DNA from 2 places in the Blautia sp. HCP3S3_B11 genome. Region 2 is predicted to be linked to the other one. Evidence: predicted binding sites of a transcription regulator. Region 2 holds the regulator's gene; the other holds the start of a gene.
What was found. Region 2 encodes NrdR, which represses ribonucleotide reductase genes. Its sites were predicted from a motif close to CACAANATNTTGTG; they were not measured.

Region 1 (8,028 bases), on a different contig from region 2:
CCTGGTTTTTACTTTCATATTTTTTATATTTACATAGATTTACGTTCCGCAATCTCTGCCATCTTAGCTTCATTCAGACGTGTATCACCATGCACACGGCTGTAAGAGAGGTATCCATTCATACGGTCAATCTTAGTCAGGTTCTTGGAACCGCAAACCGGACACACATCCATCTCAAGCTCCTCATGTCCACAGTCGTCACAGTAAGCAAGAGAAAGGTTAACTCCTTCATAATATCCCAGAGACATCGCTCTGCGGATCAGTGTACGGATTGCTTCACGATTATAATCGATTGGATAACGTACATACTGAATCTTACCGCCATTACACAGTTCCCAGAAACGTCCCTCCAGATCCTGTTTCTCGATCGGAGTTACATCCTCTGTCACATGACAATGGAAGCTGTTGCTCACATACGGACGGTCAGAAACACCTTTGACAATACCGTACATCTTACGGAACTGCTCAACCTGCAGACCACACAAACTCTCTGCCGGTGTTCCATAAATTGCATAAAGGTAACCATCCTGCTCTTTAAACTCATTTACCTTCTTATTGATATATTTCAGAACATCCAGTGCAAACTGTCCGTCCTCAGCGATAGATTTACCATTATAAAGCTCCTGAAGCTCATTTAACGCTGTGATACCAAAGGAGGCTGTCATCGGCTTCAGAATCTTTCCAATCTTCTCATTCGGTTTCAGATGTCCGCCATAAAAACCACCCTCGCAATATGCCAGCGGGTTGGTAGAAGCTCGCATCTGTCCAAGATAATCATACGTACGGATATGAAGATTACGGATCATCTCAAGATAGAAATCCAGTACCTCATAGAAATCTCTGCTCTCTGCTCTCGCTTTCGCAAGAATCATCGGAAGATGAAGACTTACCGCACCAATGTTAAATCTGCCTACAAATACAGGCACATCCTTGTCATCTGCCGGGTGCATTCCGCCACGTTCATACCATGGGCTTAAGAAAGCACGGCATCCCATCGGGCTGATAACCTTTCCATACTGCTTGTACATACTGGAAATATATCCTTTTCCGGACATAGAAAGCCAGTCCGGATACATTGTCTTGGCAGAGCAGTCAACGCCTGCTTCGAATACATCCTCACTGATCTTGCCTTTTCCATGAATGTTCTCGTCATACAGAAATACGATCTTCGGGAAAAGCACCGGTTTCTTACGTCCTGTTTTACCCTGTCCGCCTTTGTGCACTTCAAGAAGAGATACACTTGCCATCTTCTCAAACTGCTTAGTTCCCAGTCCAAGAGTTACTGTCACAAACGGATAATCTCCTCTGGAAGATCCCACTGTGTTCAGCTTGTACTCGATTCCCTGCCATCCCTGGTCAAAGTCTCTGCGGACCTTATCAAGTGCATACTCGATTGCACGCTCCTCACGTCCGGTCCAGCTCGCATCAGAGTACTTCATAAATTCCTGAATGTATTTATCATAGCTCTTCTGTGCATACGGAGCAAGAATCTTATCCACTTCAGGTACCGTAAATCCGCCATACTGCTGTGCAGCGGTGCTCAGGATGATATCCCCCATAACGTCAAACGCTGTATCCAATGTCTTCGGCTCGTTATACCATACATTTCCCATCTCAAATCCGCCGCTTAACACGGATGCGACATCAAAGAGACAGCAGTTCATAGTATCAAGACGTGCTGACTGGTCATGGATATAAATGTAACCATCTTTACAAGCCTGAAGTTCATTACGGTTCATGAAGAATTTACGATAAAGCTCTTTATTCAGTTCATTAAAAATCAGGCTTCGCTTCGTAGCAACCAGTGCGCTGTCTGTATTTGCATTACTCTTATCACCGATATAACGGATTGCCTGACTCTTCGTATATACATCATCCATCATATGGATAAAGTCAAGTTTGTAATTTCTGTAGTCACGATAACTCTTGGCTACAGCCGGGTTCACTCTCTCAAGTGCTCCTTCCACAATATTATGCATCTCCTGGATCTGTATCTCATTCTTGCCCAGTGCTTCTGCATGTTCTTCCGCAAAATGGCAGATAAATTCTTTCTCTTTGTCAGAAAATGTATATAAGATTCTGGCCGCCGACTTATTTACTGCCGCTACGATTTTCTGTGAATTAAACTCTTCTCTTGTGCCATCTTTCTTTATTACATATATCATACTTTCCGCTCCCATATACAAGATATAGTATTATTTTCTTTCGTTGTCCACAATTTATTCTATATGTGGTACGTTTATCAAGTATAGCACAGACTATGATAAAAGGGAAGAGCAAAAAAATTATTCGTCATATTGCTGAATTTTATATAATGCAAGATAATTCTCTTGACCGTCCAGAGATACCGCAGAAACCTCATCCCCTGCATGTAATTCCATTCTCTCCTGCTGTCCTGCTTCGTCAAATTTTACAGTTTTCTTCTTTCCTGTAGTGTACTTAATCTCCAGTGCCACCTCTTCCCAGCCAGATTTAATCTTATATTCTCCCGGCTCAATTAAAAATTCATACTCTATATCCTCTAAACCATAGATGCCTTCTTGTGTCTTTATATAATTCTCTCCAACCACATAACTTTCTCCTGCGAAAATATAAGTATCCGGTTCGGTGTCCTGAATATTCTCGGTTGATTCCGCAACCTTACTGACTTTATTATCCCAGTCTTTTGTCTCTGTTTCCCCATCATCGCTGTCTGAAAAAACACTGCCGGGATTTATTCCAAACTCATCATTGATAAACGACTCAATTCTATATCCAATACTATCCCAGTACTCTTCGGTCTGTGCTGCAACACTCAGTAAAATTACAACAATGATCCAGAATACAGTTGCTCCCTTTTTGCTCTTTTTCTTCTCTTTCCGCTTCTGTACGGGATTTCGATTCGTGGTATATGTACGAGTGCCGACATTCTGTCCTGCCGACGCTTTTTTTACTGAAGTCTGCACTTTTTCTGTTTTTGCCTTCGGCACTGTCTTTTTTACCGTACTGGTTTTCGAAGACTTATTTGCCGTTTTATTTCTGTCCGGCAGTGGTATCTCGCTCTCGGCCATAACCTTTCTCACTTTCGCCGACGCATGACGGTAATGCTCTGACCGATCCTCGTTCAGATGATACAGTTCTAAATCATTTCTATATGGCATTCCACAATATTTACATCTTCCATTTACGATCGGCCCGTCACAAACCTGGCATCTCTTTCCCATATATCTTCCCCCTATATTCTATAATTATCCGTAATCCGTTTCATAATCCGATTTTCTGTTATTTTTATTGTAACATTTTACACTAATCTTGCAAGGTGGAAATTGTCAAACAGATATTTTCCTGTTATAATAGCGAAGTGAAAGATTGTGTTACTGAGAACTGAATGAACCGTAACAGGATTGTTGCCATTCACTTAGTAATCTGTAACAAATGATTAATGGATATTCCTCAATAGCTGAACAATAAAATAATGCAGAACATCTATAATATTTTATTATTTTGCTATGGAATATGCAAATACAGAATTGTAGGAGGATTCCAATAATGGATCAGATTAAAATTCCTGACGGGTATCAGTCAGCTTTAAATCTCCACGATACCCAGATTGCCATTAAGACTGTGAAAGATTTCTTCCAGCAGACGCTCTCCCAGAAGCTCAATCTGCTGCGAGTTTCCGCTCCGGTATTCGTAAATCCGTCATCCGGTCTGAACGACAACTTAAACGGTGTAGAACGCCCGGTAAGCTTTGATATCAAAGGACAGAAAGAGAATGCCGAGATCGTACACTCTCTTGCCAAATGGAAAAGATACGCATTACAGAAATATGGTTTCGCTCATGGTGAAGGTCTTTACACAGACATGATTGCCATCAGAAGAGACGAAGACCTGGATAACATCCACTCTGTATATGTAGACCAGTGGGACTGGGAAAAGATCATCAGCAAAGAAGAGCGCAACATGGACACACTTGTATCCACCGTACGCGCGATCTACAGCGTTCTTCGTAAAACAGAGAAATATATGGCTGTTCAGTACGATTATATCGAAGAAATCCTTCCAAGAGAGATCGCATTTGTCAGCACACAGGAACTGGTTGACATGTATCCGGATCTTACTCCTAAGGAACGTGAATACAAAGTCGTTAAAGAAAAAGGCGCTGTATTCCTTATGCAGGTTGGTAAGACATTAACTAACGGAGAACGCCACGACGGACGTGCGCCGGACTATGATGACTGGGAATTAAACGGTGATATCCTCGTTTATTATCCGGTTCTTGACATCGCACTGGAGCTCTCTTCCATGGGTATCCGTGTTGATGAAGACGCCCTTGACAAACAGCTGACTATCGCAGGCTGCGACGACAGACGTGAGCTTCCTTTCCAGAAAGCAATCCTGAACAAAGAACTTCCATACACCATCGGCGGTGGTATCGGCCAGTCCCGTATCTGTATGTTCTTCCTCAGAAAAGCCCATATCGGTGAAGTACACGCTTCCCTGTGGCCGGAAGAAGTTATGAAAGAGGCTGAAGCCAAGGGTGTACAGCTTCTGTAAGAAATAGCTGTATCATCCGAAGCATAATCATGCTGACCGACAATTTCAGATATTGATTCGTCAGTACATCTATATCAGATAATCACATATGCCCAGATATATCTGCGCATATCGCAATGAATGTAGCGGGGTAAATACACAAGTGAATATTTTGTTTTTCTTAACACCAAAAAGCGACGTAGCATATATATTTGAAGATGAAACACTCCGCCAGACACTTGAGAAAATGGAGCACAGGAAATTCTCTTGTATTCCACTTCTGAGTCTGGATGGAAAATATAAAGGAACCATTTCTGAAGGCGATCTGCTCTGGGGAATGAAAACCTTAAATGTCCCAAATCTGAAAGCAGCCGAGGGCATTTCAATCATGGCTATCCCACGCAGGGCAACCTACAAAGCAGTTCACGCAGACTCCGATATGGAGGATCTGCTTGATAAGGCCATTAACCAGAATTATGTTCCGGTTGTCGATGATCAGGGATACTTTATCGGTATCATTACCCGTAAAGAGATCATCAAATATTGCTACAAAGAACTTAAGAAATACGTAGAAGCTTCGAATGCAGAGAAGACTGAATCGCAGATTGATTCTCCTGAGAATTGAGAAGCAGATACCTGTCTCTTCTTTCGCAAAAAACATATTCCAATGCTGATAATATAAACAGGGACTATACGCTGATTGATATTTTATATCAATTTCTGCTTACAGTCCCTGTTTTACATAATATGAACGCAACTCATTCTATAGCAAGCTTCTAAAATAATGCATCTTAATCCAGCCCATCAGAGTGTGAAATCCTGCGTCAGATATCTTTGCCGTGCGTTAGCACGCCTGCAGATATCTTCCTTGTCTTTCGCACTCTGCTGAACTGTCTTAAATGCATTATTTACGAGGATTGCTATAATCGAAATGGATTACACTCCACTGCCTTATTGCGTTGATAAATCCAACACTTCGCTTTGCCAAATTGATTTGCGTTCTATACTAATTACTTATCAGTTTTCATGTCCTTCTGTGCCAGCAGTTTTCCAAACAGTGCCGCCAGCACCTGCTGAAACAACGTCCCGATCATAACCGGAAACATCACCTCTCCCGGAAAATATGCAGCCGCTATCACTGCTCCTGCGCTGATATTTCTCATTCCTGTTCCATACATCATCGAAACCGCTATACTTCGGTCACGTCTGAACACATGAGCCACCAGCCAGCCAAGCGCATATCCTGACGCAGCCAGCACCAGAATTGCCAATGCCACTTTCACCCTCTGCATATTCATATCCCTGATATACGGCGCCACTTTAGATGAATTAGAGGTCACCACAAACATCAATGCCAGCTTGGAAAAAGGTGCCAGTTTTCCCGGCCATGTCTTCATCACTTTTCCATCTGTAACCTGGTTCAAAGTCATCGCAGCGATAGCCGGAAGTGCCACCATAAATACCAGCTCCCGCATCATTTTCGTCGGATCCATCGTCACTGCGGAACCCAGCAGAATCCGCAAAGTAGCCGGAATCAGAAACGGTGCCAGCACCGTATCCATAACCACAAGTGACAACGATAACGGGCTGTTTCCCTCATAAATTGTCACCCACATCAGGCTTACTACTGCCGTAGGAACTGCAAATTCCAGCACCATTCCTGTGATCAGATCCATATTATCGCCAAAGAAAATATGCCCTGCGCCACAAGCCGCTGCCGGCATCACAACATGAAGCAAAAGCATAATGATAAGCAGAGCCCCCGGATGGCGAAACACATTCGCCACGTCACGGAAACGCGATTTCAGCGCCCCCGCAAATGTTATAAATGCAAATACGGCCGGCACATAAGGCAGACCGCATTTGGCAATATCAGGAAAACACACGCCCATCAACAGGCATGTCGGTGTTACCAGTGCCATCCATTTCTCTATAAAACTGTTAAATTTTTTCAGCATTATGATTCCCTGTTATAAAACTTTTGAAAGGAAGTCTCTCAGTCTCGGATTCTTCGGATTCTCAAAGAATTCTTTCGGTGTATTCTCCTCCTGAATCTTACCATCGTCGATGAAAAGAACTCTTGTCGCTACTTCTCTGGCAAATCCCATCTCATGAGTAACAACAACCATGGTCATACCGGACTGTGCAAGCTCCTTCATCAGCTCCAGAACCTCACCAACCATCTCAGGGTCGAGTGCGGAAGTCGGCTCGTCAAAGAGCATTACATCCGGGTTCATAGCCAGAGAACGGGCAATAGCAATACGCTGTTTCTGTCCACCGGAAAGCATATCCGGATATGCATTGGCTTTGTCCGGAAGTCCTACACGCGCCAGAAGCTCATCCGCTTTCTTAGACGCTTCTTCCTTTGTCATCAGTTTCAGTTCTACCGGCGCCAGCATAATGTTCTGTTTTACCGTTTTATGCGGAAAAAGATTAAACTGCTGGAACACCATTCCGATTTTCTGACGGTGTCTGTTGATATCAACCTTCGGATCTGTGATATCTGCTCCCTCAAAGAGAATCTGTCCGCCTGTCGGAACCTCCAGAAGATTTAAAGATCTCAGGAAAGTAGATTTACCGGAACCGGAAGGACCGATGATCGCTACTACTTCTCCCTGACAGATATCCGTTGTAATTCCGTCAAGAACCTGATTACTGCCAAAAGCTTTTTTCAGTTCTTTCACCTGGATCAGTACATTCTTATCGCTCACTGGTTCTCAATCTCCTTTCCAGTTTATTCATACCCCATGTAAGGATTCCAACGATCACAAGATAGATCGCTGCTGCTGCCATCAATGGCCAGAACGCATTATAGGTACGGCTCTGAATCAGCATAGCACCCTTTGTCAGGTCCATCATACCGATATAACCGATGATGGATGTCTCTTTGATCAGCACGATAAATTCATTTACCAGTGCCGGAAGTACATTCTTAAATGCCTGTGGGATAATGATCAGGCGCATCGTCTGGCTGAAATTCAGTCCCAGGCTTCGTCCTGCCTCTGTCTGTCCCTGATCAATAGACATGATACCGGAACGGACGATTTCAGCTACATAAGCACCAGAGTTGATACCAAAGGCAAGTCCGCCCACGATAATCTTATTGATACTTACAGAGCCAAAAATTACAAAGTTCATGATCAGCAGCTGGATCATGGTTGGTGTTCCGCGGATCACAGTCAGATAAACTCTGCAGATTGCATTGAGAATCTTAAAAGAACCTGACTTATCATGTGCGGAACGGATGATAGCTACCAGAAAGCCGATGATCAGCCCCACGATTACCGCAAACACTGTGATAATAAGGGTTGTTTTCAGACCATCTACCAACCAGAGATAACGATCATCTTTAATAAAGTTCAGATAAAAATCTTCTTTTATACTTGCTAATATCATAGGATTATTCATAAAAACCTCTGTCCCGAAAAGAGAGCTGTTGGCAGATCGTCAACAGCTCTGTTGTTTTGTTCCAATATTTATTTCTTTACAATGATAACCTGGCTTGCATCTGCA
Region 2 (8,028 bases):
GATGCCTTCTAACGCATATCCAAGATACTCTTCACTTACTGTATAGCCTCTGGCTGTATCAATATAATTCACACCCTGATCTGCCAGTTTATGTAGCAGACTTTTTGTTCCTTCTGCATCAATTCTCTGAATCGGGATTCCACCAAGTCCCATTCTGGAAACTTTTAATCCTGTTTTTCCAAGTGTTACGTATTCCATCACTTCATTCCTCCTATATAAAAACTGCCACCGGTCTTCACCGATGGCAGTCTGATTACTTTCTTATAACCGCAAATCCTTAATGATAACCTGCAATTATACTCTGGAGAGATATTCTCCTGTTCTTGTATCGATTTTCAGTTTATCGCCCTGGTTAACGAACAGCGGAACCTGAACCTGTGCACCTGTTTCTACAGTAGCCGGTTTCGTAGCGCCCTGTGCTGTATTTCCCGCGAATCCTGGCTCTGTCTCAGTAACTTCAAGTTCTACGAACAGAGGTGGCTCGATAGCAAATACGTTTCCGTTATGGGAACAAATCTTAACCATTTCGTTCTCTTTAACGAATTTAAGAGAATCGCCAACCTGATCTTTTGTAAGACCAACCTGATCATATGTCTCTACATTCATGAAATAGTACAGATCACCATCATCATACAGATACTGCATATCTACACGCTCGATACGTGCTGCCGGGAATTTCTCTGTAGGACGGAAAGATTTTTCAAGAACTGCTCCTGTGATGATATTTTTGTATTTTGTTCTTACGAAAGCAGCACCCTTTCCTGGTTTTACGTGCTGGAATTCAACAATCTGACATACGTTTCCGTCAATTTCAAGTGTGATACCGTTTTTGAAATCACCTGCTGAAATCATAGTTATATTTCCTCCTTAATAGTACAAGTTCAGCGATGCTGTTTCCCGCCGGTTTTCATTCTGAAATGGCATTTACAGCAACAGCCGGTTCAAAGTGTGTGTCTTTCTCATTCTTCATCTTCGTGACACACTCTTGTTTAATTTTATAATATTCCGACGCTTTTTTCAACTATTTTTTACATATGTTTTTAATTTTTCTTCAAGCTGGGCGATCAGCTCCTCAAAAGGCTTGTCTCCTGTGACCATCTCAACATCCGCAAACTTCGCATAAACCGGATCTCTTTGTTTCAGAAGCTTCTTGATCTTGTCTTCTTTATCTTCACCTTCGATCAAAGGATTATTGCTGGAATTCTCCAGTCTCTTCTTCAATGTAGCGTAAGATCCTTTCAGATATACCACAGTCCCAAGCTTCCTGATATATTTGGCATTCTGCTCCTGCATCGGCAGTCCGGCTCCCAGTGAAATAACTTTCTGTTCCGGATCATCGATTAAAGCCTTAATTACAGTAGTCTCAAGTGCTCTGTAAAATGGTTCGCCAAATCTTTCAAAAATCTCTTTCATTGTAAGGTTCATCTTTTTACTTACTACGCGGTCAACATCTATAAACGGCAGATTAAAATCCTTTGCCAGACGTTTTCCTACTTTTGTTTTTCCTGAACCCATAAATCCTATGATAACAATATGGTTCATGAATTCCCCTCCTCTTTACGGTAAAAATATAGCACAATTCTTTCAAGGTATCTCTTAAGTACGATCTGAATCTCTTCTTTCGGATTGAGTGGTTTCACCAGAATATTACGGATTCCTGCACGTTTCGCTCCAAATATATCAGTAAACAGCTGGTCTCCCACAAAAATCGTATTACTCCTGTCAGTTCCAAGAAGTTCCATTGCCCTGATATAATTCTTCGTTGAAGGCTTGTGTGCATCTTCTATGAAATGCTCTCCTATCGCATCATTAAAAGAGGAAACTCTTTCATACTGATTATTCGACAGGAAACAACACTTAAAGCCAAGTTCCTTCAAATGTGCAAACAATGCGCATGCTCTCTCATCTGCCGGTGCGCCATGGGGTACTAAAGTATTATCTATATCAAATAAAAGCCCCCTGTATCCTTGCGCATACAGATTGTCAAAGTCAATCACATAAGTAGAATCCACATATTCATCCGGAAAAAAACATTTAAACATTTGCAGCTATTCCTTTATTTGTATTTTTACGATCAACGCTCATTAAGCGGAACGTATACCGCCGGTTCCAGAACGTTCTTGTATGCAGGACGAATGATCTTGTCAGCATTGATAAGCTCTTCCATTCGGTGAGCACTCCATCCTACGATACGCGCAACTGCAAACATCGGCGTAAACAGCTCAAGCGGCAGATCCAGCATACTGTAGACAAAGCCACTGTAGAAATCCACATTGGCACTTACCCCTTTATAAATACGACGTTCCTCTGCAATTACTTCCGGTGCCAGACGTTCTACCATAGAATACAGACCATAATCCTTCATTCTGCCCTTCTCCCTTGCCAGTGTTTCCACATAAGTTTTAAACACTTCGGCTCGCGGATCAGATACAGAATAGATGGCATGTCCCATACCATAGATCAGTCCTTTCTGATCAAATGCTTCTTTATGAAGAAGTCTCTTTAAGTATACACGGACTTCGTCTTCATCTTTCCAGTCCTTAACTTCTTTCTTCATATCATTGAACATTTTGACAACTTTAATGTTTGCGCCGCCATGTTTTGGTCCTTTTAAAGATCCAAGTGCTGCCGCAATCGCAGAATAAGTATCGGTTCCTGATGAAGAGACAACATGAGTTGTAAATGTAGAGTTATTACCTCCGCCATGCTCCATATGAAGAATAAGTGCAATATCCAGAATCTTCGCTTCCAGATGTGAATATTTCTTATCTGGTCTTAACATTCTCAGAATGTTCTCTGCCGTTGAAAGTTCTTTCTTCGGATTATGGATATAAAGGCTCTTTCCCTTTATGTAATGGTTATAAGCCTGATAACCATAGACAGACAGCAGTGGAAATATACTGATAAGATTCAGACATTGTCTGAGTACATTTGGCAATGACGTGTCATCTGGATTTGTATCATAAGAATATAATGTAAGCACGCTTCTTGAAAGAGCATTCATAATATCCTTACTTGGTGCTTTCATTACAACATCGCGGACAAAATTTGTCGGGAGTGACCGCTGATCAGCCAGAAGCTCTGTAAAATCAGCAAGCTGCTTCTTGTCAGGAAGCTTCCCAAACAACAACAGATATGTAACTTCTTCAAACCCATATCTGTCGTCTTCAATAAAGCCCTTTGTCAGTTCTTTAATATCGTATCCCCTGTAGGAAAGACTGCCTGCACATGGAACTTCTTTACCATCTACGATCTTTGTAGCTTTGACATTGGAAACCTGTGTCAGCCCCGCAAGAACGCCTTTTCCATTAATGTCACGCAGACCTCTCTTTACATCATATTTTCCATACAAAGAAAGATCCAGACTTGTATGCTCCTTGCAGATATCAGTCAGATTTTCAATTTCAGGTGTTACTTTCATTTTAAATCCCGCCATGTAATTAAATCCCCTTTCTTCACAATTCTGTCGATAATAAGTCCCCCTCTTCATCCCTGATCTGTTATGAGATACTGATCGATAATGTTACTTTTCACTGCTAATATCCCGCAAGTTACCGGGTATAACAAGTATAGAATGAATCGTAACCGAAAACTTAAAACAATAACTGTTTCCAGCTATTTAATAAAAGTATAGCATTTTTTTTCCATCTGGTCTATATTTTATATAAACTGTTTTTTCTTTCACCAGATCGTGTTTAAAAAGCCTTTCTGCAAACACGTTCTGGCTCATAAATGTTACAGAAATTATAGTGACCAATATCATATGGATGATTCTTAACATTTTCTCATATTTAACTTTTTTTATCAAGTCAAAATTTGTTCACAAAATTTTTATAAAAAAATTTCATTTATCTCTTTCCATTTGTAACACTTTAGTGTATAATAACGTCGATTTAAAAATTATAACTCAAACGATCGACGAGGAGGAAATCATTATGTCTTATACTGAAGAGGTATACGAGAGAGTCGTAGCACAGAATCCAAATGAGCCTGAATTCCATCAGGCAGTAAAGGAAGTTTTAGACTCCCTTAAAGTCGTAATCGACAAAAATGAAGAAGAATACCGCAAACTTTCCATTCTGGAGCGTCTTGTTGAGCCAGAAAGAATCATTTCTTTCCGTGTTCCGTGGGTAGATGACAAGGGTGTTGTACAGGTAAACAAGGGTTATCGTGTACAGTTCAACAGCGCAATCGGACCATACAAGGGTGGTTTAAGATTCCATCCGTCAGTAAACCAGGGAATTCTTAAATTCTTAGGTTTTGAGCAGATCTTCAAGAACTCTCTTACAGGTCTCCCAATCGGTGGCGGTAAAGGTGGTTCCAACTTCGATCCTAAAGGAAAATCTGACAGAGAAGTTATGGCATTCTGCCAGAGCTTTATGACAGAGCTTTCCAAATATATCGGCGCTGACATGGACGTTCCTGCAGGTGATATCGGTGTAGGCGGACGTGAGATCGGTTATCTGTACGGACAGTACAAGAGAAACCGTGGATTATATGAAGGTGTTCTCACAGGTAAAGGTCTTTCCTATGGTGGATCTTTAATCCGTACACAGGCCACAGGATATGGTCTTGTATATATGCTTGACGAGATGGTTAAAGCTAAAAACGATACAATTTCCGGTAAAACTCTTATCGTAACAGGTTCCGGTAACGTTGCTATCTACGCTGTAGAAAAAGCTACTGAACTTGGCGGTAAAGTTGTTGCTATGTGCGACTCCAACGGATATATCTATGATCCGGAAGGAATCAAACTTGACATCGTTAAAGATATCAAAGAAGTAAAACGTGGACGTATCAAAGAATATGCTGATCGTGTTGAAGGCGCTACTTACACAGAAGGAAAAGGTATCTGGAATATCAAATGCGATATCTATCTTCCATGCGCAACACAGAACGAGCTTGATCTTGACGCCGTTAAAACTCTTATCGCAAACGGCTGCAAATATGTTGCAGAAGGTGCTAACATGCCTACTACCCGTGAAGCAACAGATTATCTTATGGCAAACGGCGTAACATTTATGCCTGGTAAAGCTGCTAATGCCGGTGGTGTTGCTACTTCCGCGCTGGAAATGTGCCAGAACTCTGCAAGACTTTCCTGGACAGCTGAAGAAGTTGATGCAAAACTTCATCAGATCATGGTTGACATCTTCAACAAAGTTGATGATGCTTCCAAACGTTATGGAATGGAAGGCAACTATGTTGTAGGTGCTAACATCGCAGGCTTTGAGAAAGTTGTAGATGCTATGAAAGCTCAGGGTATTGTTTAATTTTTAATTCGTTAACTACCCCATAAAAAATACACATAAAAAGTCGGTGGAATTAATTCTGCCGGCTTTTTATAATGTAAAAATATACTCCATTTTTCGTCTGTATTTTGGATATTTCCAAATAATTTGTCAATCGGATATTCGCAATCCGCTTACCTGTAATATAAAAACTGCTGTCTGATATATGCAGTCTTTCACCCGCTATCTCAAAACAGCAGCTATCTTTTTTTCACAGCATCTGATCAATATTAATGTGTTAATTCATAAACTTCTTCAGTTCATCCATAAATGTACTGACATCTTTAAATTCTCTGTACACTGATGCGAAACGTACATAAGCAACCGCATCCAGATCTTTGAGATGATTCATCACGATCTCTCCAATCTTTGTGCTGGAAATTTCTTTTTCTTCCGTATTAAAAATTTCCCCTTCGATGGCATCCATCATTTCTTCCACTTTATCTATAGATATCGGTCTTTTATAGCACGCTCTCAGAATGCCTGCCTGAATCTTGGCACGACTGTACTGCTCTCTGTTCTGATCTTTCTTGATCACCGTAAGCGGAATACTCTCCACTTTCTCATATGTAGTAAATCTTCTGCCACAGGCATCGCATAAACGGCGGCGACGAATAGAGTTTGTATCCTCTACCGGTCTGGAATCAACTACTCTCGTGTTATCCTGATTACAAAATGGACACTTCATAGGACGTCCCCCCTTTTTAAGTCATATCACGTTTTCTGTGAGATTATGTTGTATAGCTGTAACTATTCAGCAGTCTACTATCCCATGAGATATTTTCACATAGAAACATGGTACTGAACAGTTACGTATGAGTTTATTATACTGTATTTCTATTTGAAGTGTCAATAAAAGGACTTGCATAAATTTTCGCAAAAATACATAAATTGTTATCAGATAACGTTACTGTTCATTTCGCTCTCGGTAACGGATGACTCTTTGTATTCAGAAAGGATCTTCCAATTCTATGAGAATCTGCGAATTAAAGCAAAAAGAAGTAATCAATACCTGCACCTGTCGAAGTCTTGGATGTCCTGTTGATATAGAATTCGACTGCAAAACTAATCGTCTGACAGCTTTGATCGTGCCTGGTCCCGGAAAACTGTGTTGTCTTTTTGGACATGACAGCGAATATCTCATTCCCTGGGAATGCATCTGCCGAATTGGTGATGATATTATTCTTGTGGAGATTGAAGAAGAAAAATGTTTACATAAATAACCATATAACCACACCTGCTGCGTCAGACGAATATAGCGATATGCTTTAAGCCTTTATTTTGTCAAGGGGTAATATTTTTTATATTTTCCAGTCAAAAGTATAATTATTCCTCCATCTGAGAATCATTCTTACTGAAACATTATCAGGTGAATTTTACTGTTTTACGTTTAAGGATAATAAGGAGGATTCAAAAAAGATGGCACTGAACAAAGTAGAAATCTGTGGAGTCAATACGGCGAAACTTCCTGTTCTTAATGCAGAAGAAAAAGAAGAACTGTTCAGCCGTATCAAAGAAGGTGATGAACAGGCACGTGAATTATACATCAAAGGAAACCTGCGGCTGGTCCTCAGTGTGATACGAAGATTTCAAAACAGCAACGAAAATGCAGATGATCTCTTTCAGATCGGCTGTATCGGCCTGATCAAAGCAATCGATAACTTTGACACAACTCTACAGGTAAAATTTTCAACATATGCCGTTCCCATGATCATTGGAGAAATCCGAAGATACCTAAGGGATAATAACAGCATTCGTGTAAGCCGCTCTCTTCGCGACATTGCATATAAAGCGATCTATACCCGCGAAACTTATATGAAACAGTATCTTAAAGAACCGACAGTCACCGAGATTGCACAGGAAATCGGTATCGAAAAAGAAATGATCGTATACGCTCTGGACGCGATTCAAAATCCGGTAAGCCTCTTTGAACCGGTTTATACCGAAGGAGGAGATACTCTTTATGTTATGGATCAAATCAGCGATACCAAAAATAAAGAAGATCGCTGGATTGAAGATCTGTCTCTCAGGGAAGCTATGAAGCGTCTGAGTAAACGTGAAAAACATATCATAGAACTACGCTTTTACGAAGGAAAAACTCAGATGGAAGTGGCTCAGGAAATAGGCATCTCCCAGGCACAGGTCAGCCGCCTGGAGAAAAATGCCTTAAAATCCATGCGCAATTATCTGCGCACCTGAAAGTTACTGTTCACTCTGTTCTCAGTAGCACTCGAAAAGCTTTATCATATTTTCCTGTCATAGAAATACTACAAAATAATTTTCTATAATATAAAAAGCAGTCCAGTATTTATACTTACCAGACTGCTTACATATTTTTTTAAAGTTTCAGAACTTCCTGCCAGTTTTCTATGTCATATATCTGCTTCACATCCAGTGCACCAGACATTGCAGGGAAAAACTTCTTCATATCTGTAAACACTACAGCATAGTCAAACTTTGACATTCCCAGTATTCTTCGAAGCTCACGTTTATAGAAATCAAGAAGCATCTCAGGCACTTCTGTTTCCTCTGCTTTCATGAACTTCTTATGGCATACATATTCCTCATCTGTAGCAGGATAAGAACGTTTCCAGTATAATACCCTCACTTCTTTTGACAGTTCATTCAATTTCTTTGCAGATTCCTCTTCCTTTGCGCCATTACCAATCAGGGTGACATCAAAATGTTCAAAATCTACTTTGTTCAGGAATTTATAAAATGCCGTTGTCTCAGGTGCATC

Region 1: nrdD (anaerobic ribonucleoside-triphosphate reductase) is a predicted target of NrdR. The motif match lies at 2,182-2,195, and genes of this name have one in related genera.

The regions. Positions count from the first base shown of each region.
Region 1 is NZ_JBQHVP010000007.1:136,429-144,456, forward strand. Features, by position in the region: gene nrdD (anaerobic ribonucleoside-triphosphate reductase) at 30-2,165, opposite strand; gene ACTNC0_RS07195 (hypothetical protein) at 2,286-3,203, opposite strand; gene asnA (aspartate--ammonia ligase) at 3,529-4,536, shown strand; gene ACTNC0_RS07205 (CBS domain-containing protein) at 4,679-5,140, shown strand; gene ACTNC0_RS07210 (bile acid:sodium symporter family protein) at 5,526-6,473, opposite strand; gene ACTNC0_RS07215 (amino acid ABC transporter ATP-binding protein) at 6,486-7,226, opposite strand; gene ACTNC0_RS07220 (amino acid ABC transporter permease) at 7,216-7,923, opposite strand; gene ACTNC0_RS07225 (transporter substrate-binding domain-containing protein) at 7,992-8,028, opposite strand, start outside.
Region 2 is NZ_JBQHVP010000010.1:98,245-106,272, reverse strand. Features, by position in the region: gene ACTNC0_RS09710 (aldo/keto reductase) at 1-198, opposite strand, end outside; gene efp (elongation factor P) at 295-852, opposite strand; gene ACTNC0_RS09700 (shikimate kinase) at 1,018-1,542, opposite strand; gene ACTNC0_RS09695 (YqeG family HAD IIIA-type phosphatase) at 1,539-2,042, opposite strand; gene ACTNC0_RS09690 (citrate/2-methylcitrate synthase) at 2,075-3,436, opposite strand; gene gdhA (NADP-specific glutamate dehydrogenase) at 3,936-5,270, shown strand; gene nrdR (transcriptional regulator NrdR) at 5,527-5,976, opposite strand; gene ACTNC0_RS09675 (PRC-barrel domain-containing protein) at 6,260-6,511, shown strand; gene sigG (RNA polymerase sporulation sigma factor SigG) at 6,708-7,487, shown strand; gene ACTNC0_RS09665 (CDP-glycerol glycerophosphotransferase family protein) at 7,627-8,028, opposite strand, start outside.